DNA from 3 places in the Streptomyces sp. NPDC101181 genome. Region 2 is predicted to be linked to each of the others. Evidence: riboswitches for the same ligand, from Rfam matches in the RefSeq annotation. Region 2 holds a riboswitch; each other region holds the start of a gene.
The links. A riboswitch is a leader RNA that binds a small molecule or an ion and turns the genes downstream of it on or off. The one in region 2 is predicted to bind thiamine pyrophosphate.
Positions count from the first base shown of each region.

Region 1 (6,947 bases), on a different contig from region 2:
CCCGGTCACGCATCCGGAGATAGTCCTGCGGGCGGAAGAACATCTGGGTGATCGCGTAATCCGCTCCGGCGCGGCACTTGTCGACGAAATGACCGATGTCGGTCTCCCAGTCGGTGGACCGGGGGTGCATTTCGGGGAACGCGGCGACACCGACGCAGAAGTCGCCCGCCTCCTTGATGAGCCGCACGAGGTCGGCGGCGTACTTCACGCCCTGCGGGTGCTCGACCCACTCGCCCATCGGGTCGCCCGGCGGGTCGCCGCGGACCGCGAGGATGTTCCTGATGCCCGCGTCGGCGTACTGGCCGACCATGTTGCGCAGTTCGGCGACCGAGTGGTTGACCGCGGTGAGGTGGGCGACCGGGGTGAGCGTGGAGTCGGCGGCGATCTCCTGGGTGGCCTTGACCGTCCCGGAGCGGGTGGAGCCGCCCGCACCGTAGGTCACCGAGACGAAGCTCGGGCGCACGGCCTCGACCCGGCGCAGCGCGTTCCAGAGGTTCCGCTCGCCCTTCTCGGTCTTGGGCGCCCAGAACTCGAAGGAGTACGAGGTCTTGCCGGACGCGAGCAGGTCACGCACCGTGCGCGCGTGGTCCGTCCTGGTGGAGGGGGTGCCGAGGGCCATAGGGCGAGGTTAACCAGGGGGTGGTCGCTCGCCCAACCGGGGCGAAGGAGTTTGTCTTGTTTTGCCGGACTGTTGTCCACTCCTCGGACGACCGGCGGGAGAATCAGCGGTCCGGGGTGCACGATCTTCTCCGCCGGGGTGCGGAACGTCAGTGCGCGCGGGCCCGGACGCGTCGTGCCAGCGCGGCGGTGGCGGCGGCCGGGTCGTCCGCCCCGGTGATCGCCCGGACGACGACGATCCGGCGGGCTCCGGCGTCCAGCACCTCGTCGAGGTTGTCCGCGTCGATCCCGCCGATGGCGAACCACGGGCGGGGCTGGTCCAGCGACGCGGCGTAGCGCACCAGGCCGAGGCCGGGGGCGTGGCGGCCGGGCTTAGTGGGGGTGGGCCAGCAGGGGCCGGTGCAGAAGTAGTCCACGCCGTCCTGGTCGACGGCGGCGTCGACCTCGGATTCGGCGTGTGTGGAGCGGCCGATCAGCGGGCCGGCGCCGATGACGGCCCGAGCGGCGGGCACCGGCAGGTCGCCCTGCCCGAGGTGCAGCACGTCCGCGCCGACGGCGTGGGCCACGTCCGCGCGGTCGTTGACGGCGAGCAGCTTGCCGTGTCTGCGGCAGGCGTCGGCGAACACCGCGAGGTGGTCCAGCTCCTCGGCGGCCTCCATGCCCTTGTCCCTCAGCTGGACGATGTCGACGCCGGCGGCGAGCACGGCGTCGAGGAAGGCCGGGAGATCCCCCTGGCGCTTGCGGGCGTCCGTGCACAGGTAGAGCCGGGCGTCGGACAGCTGCTCGCGCGGCGTGGACATGGTGAGACTCCCCCGTGGTCGTGGCGGGGTGCGGGCCGCGTCCGGCGGCCCGCTCCCCCCTGTCGGTCGTGCCGGTCAGACGGCGAGCGCCTGGGCCCGGCGCTTCACCTCCGTACCGCGATTCTCGCTCAGGGCCTGCGCGGGGGTGCCGGGCAGGGTCGGGTCGGGGGTGAAGAGCCACTCCAGCATCTCTTCGTCGGTGAAGCCGTCGTCCCTCAGGAGGGTCAGGGTGCCGGACAGGCCCTTGACCACCTTGGTGCCGTCGATGAAGGCGGCGGGCACCTGGAGCGTCCGGTTCTCACCGCGGCGTACGGCGATGAGCTGGCCCTCCTTGACCAGCTGCCGCACACGCGTCACCTCGACATCGAGCATCTCCGCGATGTCGGGAAGGTGGAGCCAGGCGGGGACGAGAGCATCGGTCTTTGCGTCAATCTCGGTCACAGGGACAAGCGTGCCACCTGGGACTGACAGCCGGTACCCGGGCCCGGCCGTACGGGGCGGGGCCCGGCCCGGTACGGGGTGGTCACAGGGCGGCGGACTTGAGCGGCACGGCGGGGTCGGCGGCCCGCTCCGGGTCGAGCGCGGCTCCCGACTGGATGAGCCTGCGGCCCTGGGCGAGGTCGCGCGGGCGGCCCACGGCGAGCACCGCGACCAGCGCGCCCTCGCGCAGCCAGCACACCGACCAGGCGGCGTCGTCCCCGTCGCCGCGCCACAGCAGGGTGTCGGCGTCCGTGTGGTGGCCCGCGTACTGCACGAAGCGGCCGAACTGCTCGGACCAGAAGTACGGGACGGGGTCGTGGACGGGCATCGGTTCGCCGGTCCCGGCGGCGAGGATCGCGGCGGCCACGGTGCGCGGGCCCTGGAGGGCGTTGTCCCAGTGGTGGACCAGCAGGCGGGTCCCGTAGCGGGCGGAGGGGAAGGAGGCGCAGTCGCCGACCGCGTAGACATCGGGCAGCGAGGTGCGCAGCGCGCTGTCGGCGAGGACCGAGCCGTCCGGGCCGAGCGCGACCCCGGACCCGGCGAGCCACCCGGTGGCGGGGCGGGCGCCGATGCCGACGACCACGGCCCCGGCGGGCAGGGTCCGGCCGTCGGCGAGGACCACGGCCCCCTCCTCGACACGGTTCACCCGGACGCCGGTGAGGAGTTCGGCGCCGCTCTGGGCGTACCAGTGGGCCATGGGCGCGGCCACCTCGGCGGGCAGGGCGCCCGCGAGCGGGCGGGCGGCGGCCTCGACGACGGTGACCGCGCACCCCGCGGCGCGGGCGGCGGTGGCGAACTCCGCGCCGATCCAGCCCGCCCCGACGACGACCACGTCGTCCTGCCGGTCCAGGACGGGCCGCAGCCGGGCGGCGTCGTCGAGGGTGCGCAGCAGATGGACACCGGGCACGCCGTCGGCGCCGGGCAGGGTGACGGGCTCCGCGCCGGTCGCGAGGACCAGGACGTCGTAGGGGACGGGGCCCCGCGCGGTGTCCAGGACGCGGTCGGCGGCGCGCAGGGCGGTGACCTCCAGGCCGAGGCGCAGGGTGATGTCCAGGGCCGCGAAGTCGATGTCGAAGGCGGAGTCCCCGGCCTCGCCGAGCAGCACCGCCTTGGACAGCGGCGGGCGGTCGTAGGGCTGGTGGGGCTCGGCGCCGATCAGGGTGACGGGTCCGGTGAAGCCCGCCTCCCGCAGGGCCACGGCGCTCTGGACGCCCGCCATGCCCGCTCCGACGATCACCACGTCGCGGGCCGGGCTCTTCTCCGTCTGCTGCTCGCTCACCCGTCCACCTTAATCACCTGACATACCGTCAGGAATGGGTCTCCTCCACCACGCTCGTCCCGCTGCCCTCCTGGGACTCCCACGCCCAGCGCTCCTCCAGCCGCACCCGGCCGTCCGGCAGACCGACGACGGTGGAGACGCAGTGCCCGGACGAGGTCGTCCCGTCCCGCGTGAGCTGGACGTAACGGAAGTCGAGCACGTCGCCCTCGCGGGTGCCGACGAGGTGGCCGCGTTCCACGTCGCCGCCCGCGTACTCGGCCCAGATCCGGCCCTCCCGCTCGTGGTACGAGAAGCGGGTGCGGGTGCCGACCTGGCCCGGGGTCTGGTCGGCGACGGGGGAGAGGACGAGTCCGTCGAGCGAACGGGCCATGACGGCTGCTCCCCTACTGGGCTGTGGGCGGGTGGGTCTAGGCTGCACGGTAGAACACTCGCGGGAGCCCGGACGCACCGGGCTGAGAGGGAGGCTGGACGGCCTCCGACCGTACGAACCTGCTCCGGGTCATGCCGGCGAAGGGAGGGGCTGGAGACGTATGCCTGCCATCAGCGGCGCCTCACGCGCCCCGGGGAGAGCCCCGGGGTCCGACGTCCTCGTCATCGGGGGCGGCGTCATCGGCCTGGTCACCGCCTGGCGGGCCGCCCAGCGCGGGGCGGCCGTCACCGTGGCCGACCCCGAGCCGGGCGGCGGGGCCGCCCAGGTCGCGGCGGGCATGCTCGCCGCCGTCACCGAGCTGCACTACGGCGAGGAGACGCTGCTCGGCCTCAACCTCGCCTCCGCCGCCCGCTTCCCGGCGTTCGTGGCCGAGCTGGAGGAGGCGAGCGGCCGGGACACCGGGTTCCGGGCCTGCGGCACCCTCGCCGTCGCGCTGGACGCCGACGACCGGGCGCATCTGCGCGAGCTGCACGCCCTCCAGGAGCGCGCGGGCCTGGAGTCGGTCTGGCTGAACGGCCGGGAGTGCCGCCGTCTGGAGCCGATGCTCGCCCCCGGCGTCCGAGGCGGACTGCGGGTCGACGGCGACCACCAGGTGGACCCCCGCCGTCTGTCCGCGGCCCTGCTGACCGCGTGCGAACGGGCCGGGGTGGTCTTCCGCCGGGCGACCGCCGAGCGGCTCACGGTGTCCGGCGGCCGGGCCGCCGGGGCCGCGCTCGGCGACGACACAGACTGCGCGGCCGATCAGGTGGTGCTCGCAGCGGGCAGCCTCAGCGGCCGCCTCGCGGGGCTCCCGCCGGACGTCGTGCCGCCGGTCCGCCCGGTCAAGGGCCAGGTGCTCCGGCTCACCGTGCCCCCGGCGTACGCCCCCTTCCTCAGCCGCACCGTGCGCGCCGTGGTCCGCGGTGGTCACCTCTACCTCGTCCCCCGCGAGAACGGCGAGCTGGTCGTCGGCGCCACCAGCGAGGAGATGGGCTGGGACACCACGGTGACCGCGGGCGGGGTGTACGAACTGCTGCGCGACGCCCACGAGCTGGTCCCCGGGATCACCGAGCTGCCGCTCACCGAGACCCGGGCCGGTCTGCGCCCCGCCTCCCCCGACAACGCGCCGCTCCTCGGCCCCACCGCCCTGCCCGGTCTCCTGCTCGCCACCGGCCACCACCGCAACGGCGTCCTGCTGACCCCTCTCACCGGCGACGCCCTGGCCGAGGCCCTGGCCACCGGCGAGCTGCCCGAGGTGGCCCGCCCCTTCACCCCCGGCCGCTTCGAGCCCACCGCCCCCGCACCCCAGGAGCAGCCCGTATGACCCCGCAGTCCACCGGACCGGAATCCACCGCCGCCACCGTTTCCGTATCGGTGAACGGCGAGGCGCGCGCCGTCCCCGCCGGGACCGCCCTGGACACCCTCGTCGCCACCCTGACCCCGGCCCGCTCCGGGGTCGCCGCCGCCGTCAACGAGAGCGTGATCCCGCGCGGCGAGTGGGCAACGACCCCGCTCGGCGAGGGCGACCGTGTCGAAGTGCTCACCGCCGTGCAGGGAGGCTGACCATGTCCGACGACGTCTTCACGCTGGGACCGGCCACCTTCGGCTCCCGGCTCATCATGGGCACCGGCGGGGCGCCCAGCCTGGAGGTGCTGGAGCGTTCGCTGATCGCCTCGGGGACCGAGCTGACCACGGTCGCGATGCGGCGGCTCGACCCGACCGTGCAGGGGTCGGTCCTCTCGGTGCTGGAGCGGCTCTCCATCCGGGTCCTGCCGAACACGGCGGGCTGCTTCACCGCGGGCGAGGCGGTCCTGACCGCCCGGCTGGCCCGGGAGGCGCTGGGCACCGACTGGGTGAAGCTGGAGGTGGTGGCCGACGAGCGGACCCTGCTGCCCGACCCCGTCGAACTGCTGGACGCGGCGGAGATCCTGGTCGACGACGGGTTCACCGTGCTGCCCTACACCAACGACGACCCTGTGCTGGCACGGAAGCTGGAGGACGTGGGGTGCGCGGCGGTCATGCCGCTGGGCTCCCCCATCGGCTCCGGGCTCGGCATCCGCAACCCGCACAACTTCGCGCTGATCATCGAGCGGGCCGGGGTGCCGGTGATCCTCGACGCCGGGGCCGGGACGGCCTCGGACGCGGCGCAGGCGATGGAGCTGGGCTGCGCGGCGGTGATGCTGGCCTCGGCGGTGACCCGGGCGCAGGAGCCGGAGCTGATGGCAGGTGCGATGCGTCACGCGGTGGAGGGCGGCCGGCTCGCGTACCGGGCGGGGCGGATTCCGCGCCGCCACTTCGCCGAGCCCTCCTCACCGCGGGCCGGGCGGGCGGTCCTGGATCCGGAGCGCCCGGCGTTCTGAGGCCTCCCCCGCCCCCAGCTGGGACGTGTACCTGTCACGGATCGGCTCCAGAACGGCACCGGGAGTGCCCCGGCCCGCCCGCGCTGCCGGGGGCGGCTCGTAGAATCTCCAGGTGGACACGACCCTCCAAGACCCTCTCGTCGGGCAGCTGCTCGACGGCCGGTATCGCATAGAGGCGCGCATCGCCGTCGGCGGGATGGCCACGGTCTACCGGGCCGTGGACACCCGTCTGGACCGGGTGCTCGCCGTCAAGGTGATGCACCCGGCGCTCGCCGTCGACGTCTCGTTCGTCGAGCGCTTCATCCGCGAGGCCAAGTCGGTGGCCCGCCTGGCCCACCCCAACGTCGTCGCGGTCTTCGACCAGGGCGCCCAGGGCGCGTACGTCTATCTCGCGATGGAGTACGTCGCGGGCTGCACCCTGCGCGATGTGCTGCGCGAGCGCGGGGCGCTCAAGCCCCGGGCGGCCCTGGACATCCTGGAGCCGGTCCTCGCGGCGCTCGGCGCCGCGCACCGGGCGGGTTTCGTGCACCGCGACATGAAGCCGGAGAACGTCCTGATAGGGGACGACGGGCGGGTCAAGGTCGCCGACTTCGGCCTGGTCAGGGCGGTCGGCACGGCCACGGAAACCACCGGTTCGCTGCTGGGCACGGTGTCGTATCTGGCACCCGAGCAGATCGAGCACGGCTCGGCCGACACCCGCAGCGACGTGTACGCCTGCGGGGTCCTGCTGTACGAGATGCTGACCGGCGCCAAGCCGCACACCGGTGAGAACGCCGCCCAGGTGATCTACCAGCACCTCAACTCCGACGTCCCGGCCCCCTCGGCGGCCGTGCCGGGGCTCCCGGTGGCGCTGGACTCCCTGGTGGCGAGCGCGACCGCCCGCACCCCCGAGGTGCGCCCGCACGACGCGGTGCTGCTGCTGGCCGAAGCCCGGGAGGCCCGTGCCGCGCTGACCGAGGCCGAGCTGGACGCCCTGCCGCCGCGGGCGCTGTCGGAGGCGC
Region 1 covers NZ_JBIWOX010000011.1:74,314-81,260, forward strand. The annotation lists gene metF (methylenetetrahydrofolate reductase [NAD(P)H]) at 1-619, opposite strand, end outside; gene thiE (thiamine phosphate synthase) at 768-1,418, opposite strand; gene ACIRRU_RS17975 (Rv2175c family DNA-binding protein) at 1,494-1,859, opposite strand; gene ACIRRU_RS17980 (NAD(P)/FAD-dependent oxidoreductase) at 1,942-3,177, opposite strand; gene ACIRRU_RS17985 (hypothetical protein) at 3,206-3,547, opposite strand; TPP riboswitch at 3,598-3,710, shown strand; gene thiO (glycine oxidase ThiO) at 3,708-4,910, shown strand; gene thiS (sulfur carrier protein ThiS) at 4,907-5,149, shown strand; gene ACIRRU_RS18000 (thiazole synthase) at 5,152-5,946, shown strand; gene pknB (Stk1 family PASTA domain-containing Ser/Thr kinase) at 6,059-6,947, shown strand, end outside.
Region 1: it holds a riboswitch for thiamine pyrophosphate, as region 2 does, so the genes downstream of both, thiO (glycine oxidase ThiO) here and thiC (phosphomethylpyrimidine synthase ThiC) in region 2, are expected to answer to the same signal.

Region 2 (6,947 bases):
ATGCACTCCGACACGACGGCCTACCTCGACTACGGGTCGACCATCGAGGACGTCAACGACACGATCACGGCCATTCTCACGCGCAACGACGCCGACGAGTGCTGGGATCTCTTCCGCAAGCTCACCAAGCGGTTCGCCTTCCGGGACGAAGGCGGCGCCGACGCGGTGCGCGAGCTGATGGCGACGTACGGCGGACAGCGCGTCGTCCATGGTCACAGCCCCATCCCGTACCTGCTCGGCGAGGTCGGCTCGGAGGACGGCGAAAACGGTTCCGGTCCCGTGGTCAACGGCCCGCACGTGTACGCGGACGGGCTCGCGATCGCCATGGACGGGGGAGTGACCATGGCCGGAAAGCTGCTGGTCGTCCAACTCCCCCTGCATGACCGGGCTTAGGCGGGGAAGACGCTCCAGGTTCCGCCCGCGCCGCCCGTGACGATCGTCGGGCCCCTCACCGGGCCCAATTCCGGAAACTCCCTGTCACCCCTTGCCGTGAGCGCTCTACCATCGGCGTATCCGTAGCAGGCTCTCCTCCGTTTCCGCACGGTCGTCCCTTCGCACGGGCAGCCGGGCACCGACGGAGCATCGGGGGATGCAGATGACAAGCGCTCCGCACCTGCTGGCCGAGGACGGTCCCGAGTACGAGCGGATCCTGGGCGACGCACTGCGTCACGCTCACGAACGCCCGGATCTGGAGGGCGTCGGTGACCGGCTCAACACCGAACAGCTGCGCACCATGGCGCTCAGCGCCACGGCCCTGATAACGGCGGCCGCGGCCACCGAGTACGAGCACTACGTCCAGGCGCGCGGCGAACTGCGCGGCGCGTCCGCCTCCGACGAGGCGGACGACGACTCGCTCCCCGCGGGGGCGGCGAGCGGTACGGCCCTGTCGGGCGCCGGGATAGGCGCGGTCATCACGGTGCTGACGCCGCTGCTGGCGGGCACCGCGGCGGTCATCTTCCTGCTCGTGGGCTATCTGCTGAAGGCGGTCAGCCCGTCCATGGCCTTCGGCGGCTCGATGGTCGCGGCCGGGTGGTTCTTCGCGGCGGTCGCCGCCGCCGCGATTCTGGTCGCCGCCGTCGGGCTGCTCGTCACCGCGCTCCGCAACGGGGCGACGTCTCTGGCCGCCGAGACGGCGGAGCAGGAGCTTCCGGAGGAGGTCGCGCGGGCCCGGGAGGCCTGGCGGCACGCACTGCTGGAGCGCGGCATCCTGCCGTTCCTGCGGGACGCCCTGGCCGACCCGACGGCGGGTCCCGCCGCGCGGACTCCGCACCGCTCGCCGGGACGCATCCCGAAGGTCGGCTACAGCAGGCCGGACTTCTCCGGTCCGGGCGACGGCCCCGCCGCGGGCCCCCGGCCGACCTTCACCAGCCCCGACTTCACCAGCCCGGACTTCGGCGGCCCCGAACACCAGCCGGACTGAACGGGACCGCGCGCCCCCCACCGGGCCGAGCCTCGTGGGCAACCTCCAGGCTGGACCGCGCTCCTCCGGGCCGGACCGCGTGCCCCCGGGGTGCGGCCCGCCCTCCCCCGGACACACCGCGGGCCGGGGCGGCGGATGCCGCGCCCGGCCCGGGGAACGCTGCGGAGCGACCGGAGCGGGTGGATCAGCCGAACTGCGAAGCGTGCTTCGGGTTGACGCCGTGCTCGTTGTGCCCCGGGGTGCTCCGGGTGCTCCGGGTGCTCCGGGTTGCCCTCCGGACCCCGGAGGGCGCCCCTGCGCACGTCAGTCGGCGATGGGCAGATAGACGCGGTTGCCCGCGGCCGCGAACTCCTTCGACTTCTCGGCCATGCCCTCCTCGATCTCCTCCTGCGAGCCGCCGTGCTGACGGCGGATGTCCTGGGAGATCTTCATCGAGCAGAACTTCGGCCCGCACATCGAGCAGAAGTGCGCCGTCTTCGCCGGCTCGGCGGGCAGCGTCTCGTCGTGGAACTCCCGGGCCGTGTCCGGGTCGAGGGCCAGGTTGAACTGGTCCTCCCACCGGAACTCGAACCGCGCGTCCGAGAGCGCGTCGTCCCAATCCTGAGCGTCCGGGTGCCCCTTGGCGAGGTCGGCCGCGTGGGCGGCGATCTTGTAGGTGATGACACCCGTCTTCACGTCGTCCCGGTCGGGCAGCCCCAGATGCTCCTTGGGCGTGACGTAGCAGAGCATCGCCGTGCCCCACCACGCGATCATCGCGGCGCCGATGCCGGAGGTGATGTGGTCGTAGCCGGGCGCGACATCAGTGGTCAGCGGGCCGAGCGTGTAGAACGGGGCCTCCTCGCAGATCTCCTGCTGGAGGTCGATGTTCTCCTTGATCTTGTGCATCGGGACGTGCCCGGGGCCTTCGATCATCGTCTGCACCCCGGACCGCTTGGCGATCGTGTTCAGCTCGCCGAGCGTGCGCAGTTCGGCGAACTGCGCCTCGTCGTTGGCGTCCGCGATCGACCCGGGACGCAGCCCGTCACCGAGCGAGTAGGTGACGTCGTACGCCGCGAGGATCTCGCACAGCTCCTCGAAGTGCTCGTAGAGGAACGACTCCTTGTGGTGCGCCAGGCACCAGGCCGCCATGATCGACCCGCCGCGCGAGACGATCCCGGTCTTGCGACGGGCCGTCAGCGGGACGTAGGACAGGCGCACTCCGGCGTGCACCGTCATGTAGTCCACGCCCTGCTCGGCCTGTTCGATGACGGTGTCCTTGTAGATCTCCCAGCTCAGCTCCTCGGCCCGGCCGTCGACCTTCTCCAGGGCCTGGTAGAGCGGGACGGTGCCGATCGGCACGGGGGAGTTGCGCAGCACCCACTCGCGGGTGGTGTGGATGTTGCGGCCGGTGGACAGGTCCATGACCGTGTCGGCGCCCCACCGGGTCGCCCAGGTCATCTTGTCCACCTCCTCCTCGATGGAGGAGGTGACGGCCGAGTTGCCGATGTTGGCGTTGACCTTCACCAGGAACCGCTTGCCGATGATCATCGGCTCGATCTCGGGGTGGTTGACGTTGGCGGGCAGCACCGCCCGCCCCGCCGCGATCTCCTCCCGTACGACCTCGGGCTCGACGTTCTCCCGGATCGCGACGTACTCCATTTCCGGGGTGATCTCCCCGCGCCGGGCGTACGCGAGCTGGGTGACGGGGCGTCCGTCGCGGCTGCGCCGGGGCTGGCGCGGGCGGCCGGGGAAGACCGCGTCGAGGTTGCGCAGTCCGCCGCGCGGCGAGGTGTGCCTGACCCCGTCGTCCTCGGGGCGGACCGGGCGTCCCGCGTACTCCTCGGTGTCGCCGCGGGCGATGATCCAGTTCTCCCGCAGGGCCGCGAGACCCCGGCGGACGTCGGTGTCGACGGAGATGTCGGTGTACGGCCCCGAGGTGTCGTACAGCGTCACGTGGCGGCCGTTGGTGAGGTGCACCTGGCGGACCGGCACCCTCAGGTCCGGGCGCGAGCCCTGGACGTACCCCTTGTGCCAGCCGATGGACTTCCCGGCCTCGTCGCCCAGGTTCTCGGCGTGCTCTTTCGAGGCAGGCGTGCGTGCGTCCGATGTGGTCATGAGACCTACTCCCTACGCCGGCATTACCCGGTAACAGGTTCGGCGGTCGGCGCAGCCGTGTCCCGTACGGATGTACGGCGATCAGCGCCCTCTCAGCCCGGTGCTCCGAGCTCCCGCGTGTGCAAAGGTGCCTCCACGCTAGCGTCCTTTCCGGCGAGCTGACCAGAGGGCCCTCCCGTTCTTGCGATGATCGCTCCGTGACCTCTCCCCAGAGCGACCCCGCACCCCAGCCGCCCCAGGGCCCCCCGCACGGCCACTCCCACGGGCACGCACACAGCCACGGCCCGGCCGCCCCGGTCTCCCAGCACCTGCGCAAGGTGATCGCCGCGGTGCTGATCCCGTTCGCGACGGCGGTCGTCGTCGGCCTGATCGCGCTCTGGCCCGGCGGCGCCCCCGAGCACGAGCGCACCGGTGTCGGCTTCGACCGGCAGACCCAGGACGGCCGGGTCGTCCAGGTCGTCAAGGTGGACTGCGCCGACGTCAACGCCGCGCAGGTGCCCCCGACCGGCGACACCTCCACGCCCTCGGGCCGGGAAGCGGTCAACGAACAGGAGGGGGAGTGCGCGAAGGCCACGGTCGAGGTGACCACCGGGCCGGACAAGGGCCGCGAGTTCGTGGAGGTGGTCCAGCCGGACGCGCCGCGCCAGCTCAGCGAGGGCCAGGGCGTGGTCGTGGCGTACGCCCCCGACGCGCCGCGCGACCTCCAGTACTCGGTGACCGACGTGGACCGGAAGGTTCCGCTGGCACTGCTGGCCGGGATCTTCGCGCTGGCGGTGGTGGTGGTGGGGCGGATGCGCGGCGTGATGGCGCTGGTGGCGCTCGCCGTGTCGTTCGCCGTGCTGACCCTGTTCATCCTGCCGGCGATCCTGCAAGGATCGAACCCGCTGGTGGTGGCGGTGATCGGGGCCAGCGCGATCATGCTGGCGGCGCTCTACATGTGTCACGGGGTGACGGCCCGTACGTCCGTCGCGGTCATCGGCACGCTGATCTCGCTGCTGCTGATCGGCCTGCTGGGCTCCCTGTTCATCGGCTGGGCGAAGCTGAGCGGCAACACCGACGACAACACCGGGCTCATCCACGGTCTGTACCCGGACATCGACATGAGCGGTCTGCTGCTCGCGAGCGTCATCATCGGTTCGCTGGGGGTCCTGGACGATGTGACGGTCACCCAGACCTCCGCCGTCTGGGAACTCCACCAGGCCGACCCGGACATGGGGTGGAAGGGGCTCTACCGGGCGGGTATCCGGATCGGGCGGGACCACATCGCCTCGGTGGTCAACACCCTGGTACTGGCGTACGCGGGCGCGGCGCTGCCGCTGCTGCTGCTCTTCTCCATCGCCCAGAGCGGTGTGGGGACGGTCGCCAACAGTGAACTGATCGCCGAGGAGATCGTCCGGACGCTGGTCGGTTCGATCGGTCTGGTCGCCTCGGTGCCGGTGACCACGGTGCTCGCCGCGCTCGTGGTCTCCGCGGACCGTCCGGGCGGCGGCGCCGTCGCGGCCACGGCCGCCGCGCCCGCACGGTCAGGGAAGGGGCGCCGCCGCAAGAAGTGACGGACGGTCACCCGGCGTTCTGCTCCTCGGCGAGGATGCGGCCGAGCGCCTCCTCCAGGTTCTCGTCGAAGTCACCCAGCGTGTGCTCCTGACCGAGCGGCACCAGCTTGTCCGTCCGGTCGAGAAACGCCACCAGCGGTGCCGTACCCGCGCGGAACAACGCCCGGTCCTCGCCGACCTGAAGCCGGATGTGGACGTCTCCCAGCCCTTCCGGCTCGGTCGGCCCGATGTGCACATCTCCGTCGCCGCTCGGGCTGTTGAGCCCGTCCAGCAGCAGCTCGCGGCCGAATGCCCAGGTCACAGGGGCATCGCCGGGCAGGTGGAACGTCATCCGGATGGCGTACGGATCGCCGACCTCGTACCGGAGTTCCACCGGGATACGGAACGAGAGCTCCTCGGAGACGAGGAAGCTCATCATGACCTCTGCTTGGACCGACTCGCGCATCGTTCAACCCCGCGGTAGATGAAACTGGCCAGGAATGATCCCCCGTGGCCCTATTGACGCCATCGTGGTGCACGCGATAGCAGATCACAAGGAGTGATTTTTCAGATACTGATAGAGAACACGAACGAACGCAAGAGGCTGGCCACTTCGCCACGTAGTTGTTCGACTGCGGGCAGCAACCGCTCCTCCCGATCCAGGGGTACGGAAATGGCCATCGCCGCAATGGTGGCACCGGCTGTGACCGGAATCGCGGCACACACGGTCCCCAGGGTGTACTCCTGGCGTTCGATGACCGGTTCACCTCTGCGGAGCGTCCGCAGCCGCTCCAGAAGCGCCGCGCGATCTCGCACTGAGTAACGGGTGAGGGGGCGTACGGGGTGTCGGTCGAGGTGGTCCTCGCGTGCTTTCTCGTCGAGTTGGGCGAGCAAGCACTGGCCGATCGCGTGCGCGTGACCGGTCTCGCGGAAGGAGGCCCACTCCTCCGCCGCGGGGGCGTCGGGGACATCCGCGACCGCGATGACCTCGATCTCACCGTCGCAGTAGACGGCGCAGTACACGGGGACGCCGATGATGTCCCGCCAGTGGCCGAGGGAGTCGGCGACGGAAGCGGGACGGTCCCCCGTCTCCGGGACGGCCCGGCTCCTGAGCCCCGGGGCCGCGGTCAGGTTCGCGGCGGCGGCGCCGAGGCGGAAGACCCCGTTCTCACGGCGGAGATAGCCCTCGTGGGCGAGCGTGCGGAGCAGGTGGTACGCGGTCGGCAGCGGGAGTCCGGCCTGACGGGCGAGCTGCTTGGCCGGTGCCCCGTCCCGGTAGGCGCCCACAGCCTCCAGCAGCCTCAAGGCGCGCTGCACCGAACCGATCAACGTCGGGACAGCGGTGCTCGATGCCGTGGTCAAAGGTCACCCCCAGCCATGGTGACGGGCCGTCGGCCCTCCCGTGGAGGCCGCCCCCACGGGCCTGCCGCGATCCCGGGGACCGGAGGGAACCGGGGCCGAGACCGGTGGTCGGCGAGGACCGGGCCGGGCGTCGGCGAATCGGAGGCCCAGGACCGAACCGCCGTGCCGAACGGCGTCGTTCCGTCAGGGGCGTCCTGTCCGGATCAGTGACCCCGGTCGGAGTGACAGAAGGTCACATTCCGGATAGCAGCAACGGTGTGCCACTGTATCGGCCGCTTCCGGCAGACGGGTGGTTTTCTCCACGACTTAGCTCAGCTGGGCTAATCCCCGGGGGCGGCCTGGGCACCGGCCCCCGGACGGGTACTACCAGTCGCCTCGCGAGGACGAGGACGCCATGAACTTCCGCACCACGAAGATCAGCCCGCCGACCAGGACGACGAAGAGCAGCACCTTGAAGAGCAGACCGACCACGAAGCCGACCACGCTGGCGATCAGCCCGCCGAACACGAAGATCGCGATCACGGGAATCGCCACCCACT
Region 2 covers NZ_JBIWOX010000032.1:6,896-13,842, reverse strand. The annotation lists gene ACIRRU_RS29720 (metallophosphoesterase) at 1-393, shown strand, start outside; gene ACIRRU_RS29715 (hypothetical protein) at 590-1,420, shown strand; gene thiC (phosphomethylpyrimidine synthase ThiC) at 1,724-3,514, opposite strand; TPP riboswitch at 3,507-3,641, opposite strand; gene ACIRRU_RS29705 (YibE/F family protein) at 3,712-5,067, shown strand; gene ACIRRU_RS29700 (SsgA family sporulation/cell division regulator) at 5,075-5,512, opposite strand; gene ACIRRU_RS29695 (IclR family transcriptional regulator) at 5,614-6,408, opposite strand; gene ACIRRU_RS29690 (DUF5326 family protein) at 6,772-6,947, opposite strand, start outside.

Region 3 (6,947 bases), on a different contig from region 2:
CATCAGCAGCGCGTCGAACCCGCGGACCAGCCGTCCGGCCCGGCGGGTCAGGGCCGCGGCGGCGAGCCCGCCGACGACCAGGGCGATGAGCGTCGCGACGAGCGCGTACCGCAGGGAGTTGCCGACGGCCTCCAGCGGCGGCACCAGGAAGGTGGAGGAGCCGCCCGACCCGGCGGACTGGAGCGCCCGGTAGTAGCCGAGGCCGTAACCGCCCGCCCCGCCCGCTCCATCTGCTCCGTCTGCTCCATCGAAGGAGCGCTCCACCAGCACGCCGAGCGGCAGCAGGATCAGCAGCAGCGCGGTCAGCAGGACCCCGCCGAGCAGCGTCCACTGCCCGGCGCCGCGCGGCCTGCGGGAGGTCTGCGCCGGGTCGGCCAGCTTCAGCGCCCGCTCCCGGCGGCGTACGGTCGCCGCGTGCACGGCGAGGATCGCGCCGACCGCGGCGAACTGCACCAGGGTCAGCACGGCGGCGGTCGGCAGGTCGAGCAGTTGCGCGGTCTGCCGGTAGATCTCCACCTCCAGGGTGGAGTACGCAGGTCCGCCGAGGATCTGCACGACGCCGAAGGAGGTGAACGTGAAGAGGAAGACCATCAGCGCGGCGGCCGCGACGGCGGGGGCGAGGGCGGGCAGCGTCACCCGGCGGAACGCGGCGAGCCTTCCGGCTCCCAGCACCCGGGCGGCCTCCTCCTGGCGCGGGTCCAGCTGCGACCAGAGCCCGCCCACGGTGCGGACGACCACGGCGTAGTTGAAGAAGACGTGGGCCAGCAGGATCGCCCACACGGTGGTGTCGAGGCGGACGCCCCAGAGCTCGTCCAGGAGCCCGCCGCGCCCCAGCAGCGCCAGGAACGCGGTGCCGACGACGACGGTCGGCAGCACGAACGGCACCGTGACGACGGCTCGCAGGACCTGTTTGCCCGGGAAGTCGAACCGGGCGAAGACATACGCCCCGGGCAGCGCGATCAGCAGGGTGAGCGCGGTCGAGGCGAGGGCCTGCCAGGCGGTGAACCAGAGGACGTCGAGGATGTCCGGGCGGCCCAGCACCTCGCCGATCCGCCCGAACTGCCAGACACCGTCCGCCTTCACCCCGCGTCCGACGATCGCGGACACGGGGTAGGCGAAGAACACGGCGAAGAACGCGACGGGCACGGTCATCAGGCCGAGCCGCACCGCGGCCCCGCGTCGCCCGGCGCCCCGGCGGGACCGGGCGGGGGTCCTGCCGGGGTCTGCCTCGGGCCCTACTTCAGGACGAGCGACTGCCACGACTGGATCCACTGCTCACGGTTGGCGGAGATCTTCTCGGGCGTGACGGTGGGGGGCGTGCCGACCTTCTCGCCGAACTTCGTGAAGAGTTCGGGCAGTGCCGCGTCCGTGACGACGGGGTTCACGAACATGGTCAGCGGCATGTCCTCCTGGAAGGACGTGCCGAGCAGGAAGTCCAGCAGGGCCTTGCCGCCCTTCTCGTTCTTCGCCCCGGTCAGCAGCCCGGCGTACTCGGTCTGCCGGAAGCAGGTGCCGGTGGCAACCCCGGTGGGGGCCTCCTCGGGCTGCGGGTCCGCGTACAGCACCTCGACGGGCGGGCTGGAGGCGTAGGAGACGACGAGCGGCCGGTCCGCCTTCGCCTTCCTGCCGCCCGCGGAGCCGGAGAACTCCTCGTTGTACGCCTGCTCCCAGCCGTCGACGACCTTCACGCCGTTGGCCTTGAGCTTCTTCCAGTAGTCCTGGTAGCCCCCCTCGCCCTGGGTGGCGATGGTGCCGAGGAGGAAGCCGAGGCCGGGCGAGGAGCTGGCGGCGTTCTCCACGACGAGGAGGTCGCGGTACGCGGGCTTCAGCAGGTCCTCGAAGGTGCGCGGCGGCGCGAGCTTCTTGTCGGTGAAGTACTTCTTGTCGTAGTTGACGCAGATGTCACCGGTGTCGACGGGCGTCACCCGGTGCTTCCCGTCCCGCTGGGTGCCCTGGGCGACCCGGTCCAGGCCCTTGGCCTCATACGCGGTGAAGAGCCCGTTGTCGAGGGCGCGGGAGAGCAGGGTGTTGTCCACCCCGAAGAAGACGTCGCCGCGCGGGGAGCCCTTGGTCAGGATCTCCTGGTTGAGCGCGGCCCCCGCGTCACCGCTCTTGAGGACCTTGACGGTGTAGCCGGTCTCCTCGGTGAACTCCTTCAGCACCTTGTCCGAGGCGTTGAAGGAGTCGTGGCTGACCAGGGTGACGGTCCTGGATCCGCCGTCCCCGGACGAGCCCGAGCCGTCGTCGGAGCCGCCGCAGCCCGCGAGCGCGGTGACGCCGAGCACCGCGGCGAGCGCCGTCGCCGCGTATCTCGTGGTGGTGTTCATGTGATCCTCCTGGGGGTGGCCAGGAAGAGACGCGGCCCCGCCCGCCGCCGGAGACGTACCGGAAGCGGGCAGGGCGCAACAGCTTGAGTAAGGTCCGAACTTCCTACCCGGAATGACCCGGGCGAGGTTCAGAGGGTCTGCGGCCAACCTGTCCTTGGTGCCGCACTCTCAGCGCTGTGGCGCTCCCCTGTCGGAATATGCAGTTGATTCCCGGCCCAGGCTACACCGGCGGTTTCCGGCCGCCCCGCGGCACCGGCCGTTCCCCTGGGCGGCCGCCTCGGGACCTGCCCGGGACGGGGTGCCGGGGCAGCCGCCCCGGGGAGCGGTCCGGGCAGCCGTGCCGGGGAACGGTCCGGGCTGGGGGCCCGTCCGGGCAGCCGTCCCGGCTAGCGTTCGGAGGCCGCGAGCTGTCCGCAGGCCCCGTCGATCTCCTGACCGCGGGTGTCGCGGACGGTGACGGGCACGCCGTGGGCCGCGATGGCCTCGACGAACGCCTTCTCGTCCTCGGGGCGCGAGGCGGTCCACCGGGAGCCGGGGGTGGGGTTCAGCGGGATGAGGTTGACGTGCACCCGCTTGCCCTTGAGGAGCCTGCCGAGCAGATCACCGCGCCAGGCCTGGTCGTTGATGTCCCGGATCAGGGCGTACTCGATGGAGACGCGGCGGCCGGACTTCTCCGCGTACTCCCACGCGGCGTCCAGGACCTCGCGGACCTTCCACCGGGTGTTGACGGGGACCAGGGTGTCGCGCAGTTCGTCGTCCGGGGCGTGCAGCGAGACGGCGAGGCGGCACTTGAAGCCCTCGTCGGCGAAGCGCAGCATGGCCGGGACGAGGCCCACCGTGGAAACGGTGATCCCGCGCTGCGAGAGCCCGAGGCCGTCCGGCTCGGGGTCGGTGAGGCGGCGGATGGCGCCGACGACCCGCTTGTAGTTGGCGAGCGGCTCGCCCATGCCCATGAAGACGATGTTGGAGAGCCGCGCGGGGCCGCCCGGCACCTCTCCGTCGCGCAGGGCCCGCATACCGTCGACGATCTGGTGCACGATCTCGGCGGTCGACAGATTCCGGTCGAGTCCGGCCTGTCCGGTGGCGCAGAAGGGGCAGTTCATCCCGCAGCCGGCCTGCGAGGAGATGCACATGGTGACGCGGTCCGGATAGCGCATCAGGACGGACTCGACGAGGGTGCCGTCGTGCAGCTTCCACAGGGTCTTACGGGTGGTGTCGTCGTCGCAGCTGATGTGCCGGATCACCGACATCAGCTCGGGGAACAGCGCCTCGGCGAGCTTGTCCCGCGACCCGGCGGGAATGTTGCTCCACTGGGCCGGGTCGTGGGTGTACCGCGCGAAGTAGTGCTGCGAGAGCTGCTGGGCGCGGAACGGCTTCTCGCCGGTCTCGGCGACCGCTTCCTTGCGCTCGGCGGGCGTGAGGTCGGCGAGATGCCGCGGCGGCTTCTTGGCTCCGCGGGGCGCGACGAAAGTGAGTTCTCCGGGCTTAGGCATGGTTCATCCAGTGTCGCAGAAAGCGGAGTGAGGGCCCGCCGCCCTGTGGACAACGTGCCCTCACTCGTGAAAGTCGCAGGTGGGACGGTACGCGTTCGAGTCCGCGGCTCAGCCGACGCCGACGAAGAGCACCATCAGCAGCCACACCACCGGTGCGGTGGGCAGCAGCGAGTCCAGCCGGTCCATGATGCCGCCGTGACCGGGCAGCAGGGTTCCCATGTCCTTGATGCCGAGGTCCCGCTTGATCATCGATTCGCCGAGATCACCGAGGGTGGCACTGGCCGCGACCGCGAGGCCCACGAGCAGCCCCTGCCACCAGGCGCCGCCGTCGATCAGGAACTCCATGCACAGCGCACCGCCGGTCATCGCGAAGACGACCGCGCCCAGCAGGCCCTCCCGGGTCTTGCCGGGGCTGATGCGGGGGGCCAGCTTGTGCTTGCCGAAGCGCCAGCCGACCGCGTACGCCCCGGTGTCGCTGACCACGGTGAGGACGAGGAACGTCAGGACCCGCCAGGGCCCGTCGTCCGCCGCCAGCATCAGGGCGACGAAGGTGGCCAGGAAGGGGACGTAGAACGCCGCGAACACCCCGGCCGTGACGTCCTTCAGATAGCCGTCGGGCGGTTCGGTCATCCGCCAGACCAGCACCGCGAGGGCGGTCAGGGCCATCGCGACCCACGCCCCCTCCGCGCCCCGGGCGTACCCGGCGACGACCATCGCGGCACCGCCGACGGCCAGCGGGACGAGGGGCGCCCTGATGCCCTTGCGCTCCTTGAGGCGGGAGGTGAGCTCCCAGAGGCCGACGACGACAGCGACCGCTATCACACCGATGAAGACGGCTTTCACGATGAACAGCGAGGCGACGATGACGGCGCCGAGACCCACGCCGACCCCTATGGCGGCGCGCAGATCACGCCCCGCGCGCTTCTTCTGCGGCGGGGGCGGCAGCGGGGTGGACATGGGCTCCTGCGGCATCTCGTCACGGAACAGGGGGCCGCCGACAAGAGCGGCGTCCCTGTCCCGGTCGTCGCGGTCGACTGCTCCGTCTCCACCTGCGTCGGGAGCGTCCGGCACGTTGGGCATGGGCCGAGTCTGCTGGGCGTCATGCACATCGTGGGCAGGACCCGCCGGGGCAGCCCTCATCTCGGGCGTGCCCCAGTAACCGGCTCCTTGCGGGGCGCCCCAGGAAGAGTCGTTCATCAGACTTCGAGCAGCTCGGCTTCCTTGTGCTTGAGCAGCTCGTCCACCTGCGCGACGTACTTCGCGGTGGTGTCGTCGAGCTCCTTCTCGGCGCGGCGCACCTCGTCCTCGCCGGACTCCTTGTCCTTGACGAGCTTGTCGAGGGTCTCCTTGGCCTTGCGGCGGATGGAGCGGATCGAGATCTTGGAGTCCTCGGCCTTGCCCTTGGCGACCTTGATGTACTCCTTGCGGCGGTCCTGGGTCAGCTCGGGGAAGGTGACCCGGATGATGTTGCCGTCGTTGCTCGGGTTGACGCCGAGGTCGGAGTCGCGGATCGCCTGCTCGATGTTGCGCAGCGCGGTCTTGTCGAACGGCGTCACCACGGCCATCCGCGGCTCGGGCACCGAGAACGAGGCCAGCTGGTTGATCGGGGTCAGCGCGCCGTAGTAGTCGGCGACGATCTTGTTGAACATCGCCGGGTGCGCGCGGCCGGTACGGATCGCGGCGAAGTCCTCTTTCGCGACGACGACGGCCTTCTCCATCTTCTCCTCGGCCTCGAGGAGGGTTTCTTCGATCACCACGTGCTCCTGCGTGTCTCGGGCGGGCCCGGCATCGTCATCGTCGGGCCCTGCGGGTCCTGCGTCGCGTCCTCACCTGCACGGTGTCCCACCGGGCAGGCCGTTGTCCATCCTGGGGGGCCGTCAGGCCCGGGTGCTCGCGTCGCTCACAAGCGTGCCGATCTTCTCACCCTTGACCGCGCGAGCGATATTGCCCAGTGCGGTCAGCTCGAAGACCAGGATCGGCAGCTGGTTGTCACGGCAGAGCGTGATGGCGGTGGCGTCGGCGACCTTCAGGTTGCGGGCGATGACCTCGCCGTACTCCAGGGCGTCGAACTTCACCGCGTCGGGGTTGGCCTTCGGGTCGGAGTCGTAGACCCCGTCCACGCCGTTCTTCCCCATGAGCAGCGCCTCGGCGTCGATCTCCAGGGCGCGCTGGGCGGCGGTGGTGTCGGTGGAGAAGTACGGCATGCCCATCCCGGCGCCGAAGATGACGACGCGGCCCTTCTCCAGGTGCCGGACGGCACGCAGCGGGATGTACGGCTCGGCGACCTGGCCCATGGTGATGGCGGTCTGGACGCGCGAGTCGATGCCCTCCTTCTCCAGGAAGTCCTGGAGCGCCAGGCAGTTCATGACGGTGCCGAGCATGCCCATGTAGTCGGACCGGGCCCGGTCCATGCCGCGCTGCTGGAGCTCGGCGCCACGAAAGAAGTTGCCTCCCCCGATGACCACCGCGATCTCGGCGCCGTCGCGGACGACGGCGGCGATCTCGCGGGCGATGGTGTGCACGACGTCGGGGTCGACGCCCAGACCCCCGCCACCGGCGAATGCCTCACCGGAGAGCTTCAGCATGAAGCGCCCGGAAACCTTGTCGTCGTCGCGCCTCTGGTCGGCCTGGGTGGCGTCCGCGCCCTTGTCCATGGAAATTCTCCTCGTGCACATACGAAGAAGGCCATTGCCGGTGGGTCCGATGTCCCTACAGCGGCAATGGCCTCCTCGTCAGATCTGCGGTCGTCCGGCGTGGGTGCGGCCGTCGACTGCACCAGACCCTATCGGGTCCGGTGCCGTTCGCCCGGACGGACTCAGATGCCGACCTTGATGCGCGAGAAGCGCTTCAGGGTGACACCGGCCTCGTCCAGCACCTTCTGGACGGACTTCTTGGCGTCCAGCGCGTACGGCTGGCCGAGGAGGGTGGCCTCCTTGAAGAAGCCGTTGACGCGACCCTCGACGATCTTCGGGAGCGCGGCCTCGGGCTTGCCCTCGGCGCGGGTGGTCTCCTCGGCGACGCGACGCTCGGCCTCGACGACCTCGGCCGGGACGTCCTCGCGGGAGAGGTACTTCGGGGCGAACGCGGCGATGTGCTGCGCGATGCCCTTGGCCAGCTCGGCGTCGGC
Region 3 covers NZ_JBIWOX010000001.1:91,771-98,717, forward strand. The annotation lists gene ACIRRU_RS00360 (ABC transporter permease) at 1-1,152, opposite strand, end outside; gene ACIRRU_RS00365 (thiamine ABC transporter substrate binding subunit) at 1,236-2,327, opposite strand; TPP riboswitch at 2,410-2,526, opposite strand; gene rlmN (23S rRNA (adenine(2503)-C(2))-methyltransferase RlmN) at 2,714-3,820, opposite strand; gene ACIRRU_RS00375 (phosphatidate cytidylyltransferase) at 3,929-5,017, opposite strand; gene frr (ribosome recycling factor) at 5,017-5,574, opposite strand; gene pyrH (UMP kinase) at 5,698-6,474, opposite strand; gene tsf (translation elongation factor Ts) at 6,636-6,947, opposite strand, start outside.
Region 3: it holds a riboswitch for thiamine pyrophosphate, as region 2 does, so the genes downstream of both, ACIRRU_RS00365 (thiamine ABC transporter substrate binding subunit) here and thiC (phosphomethylpyrimidine synthase ThiC) in region 2, are expected to answer to the same signal.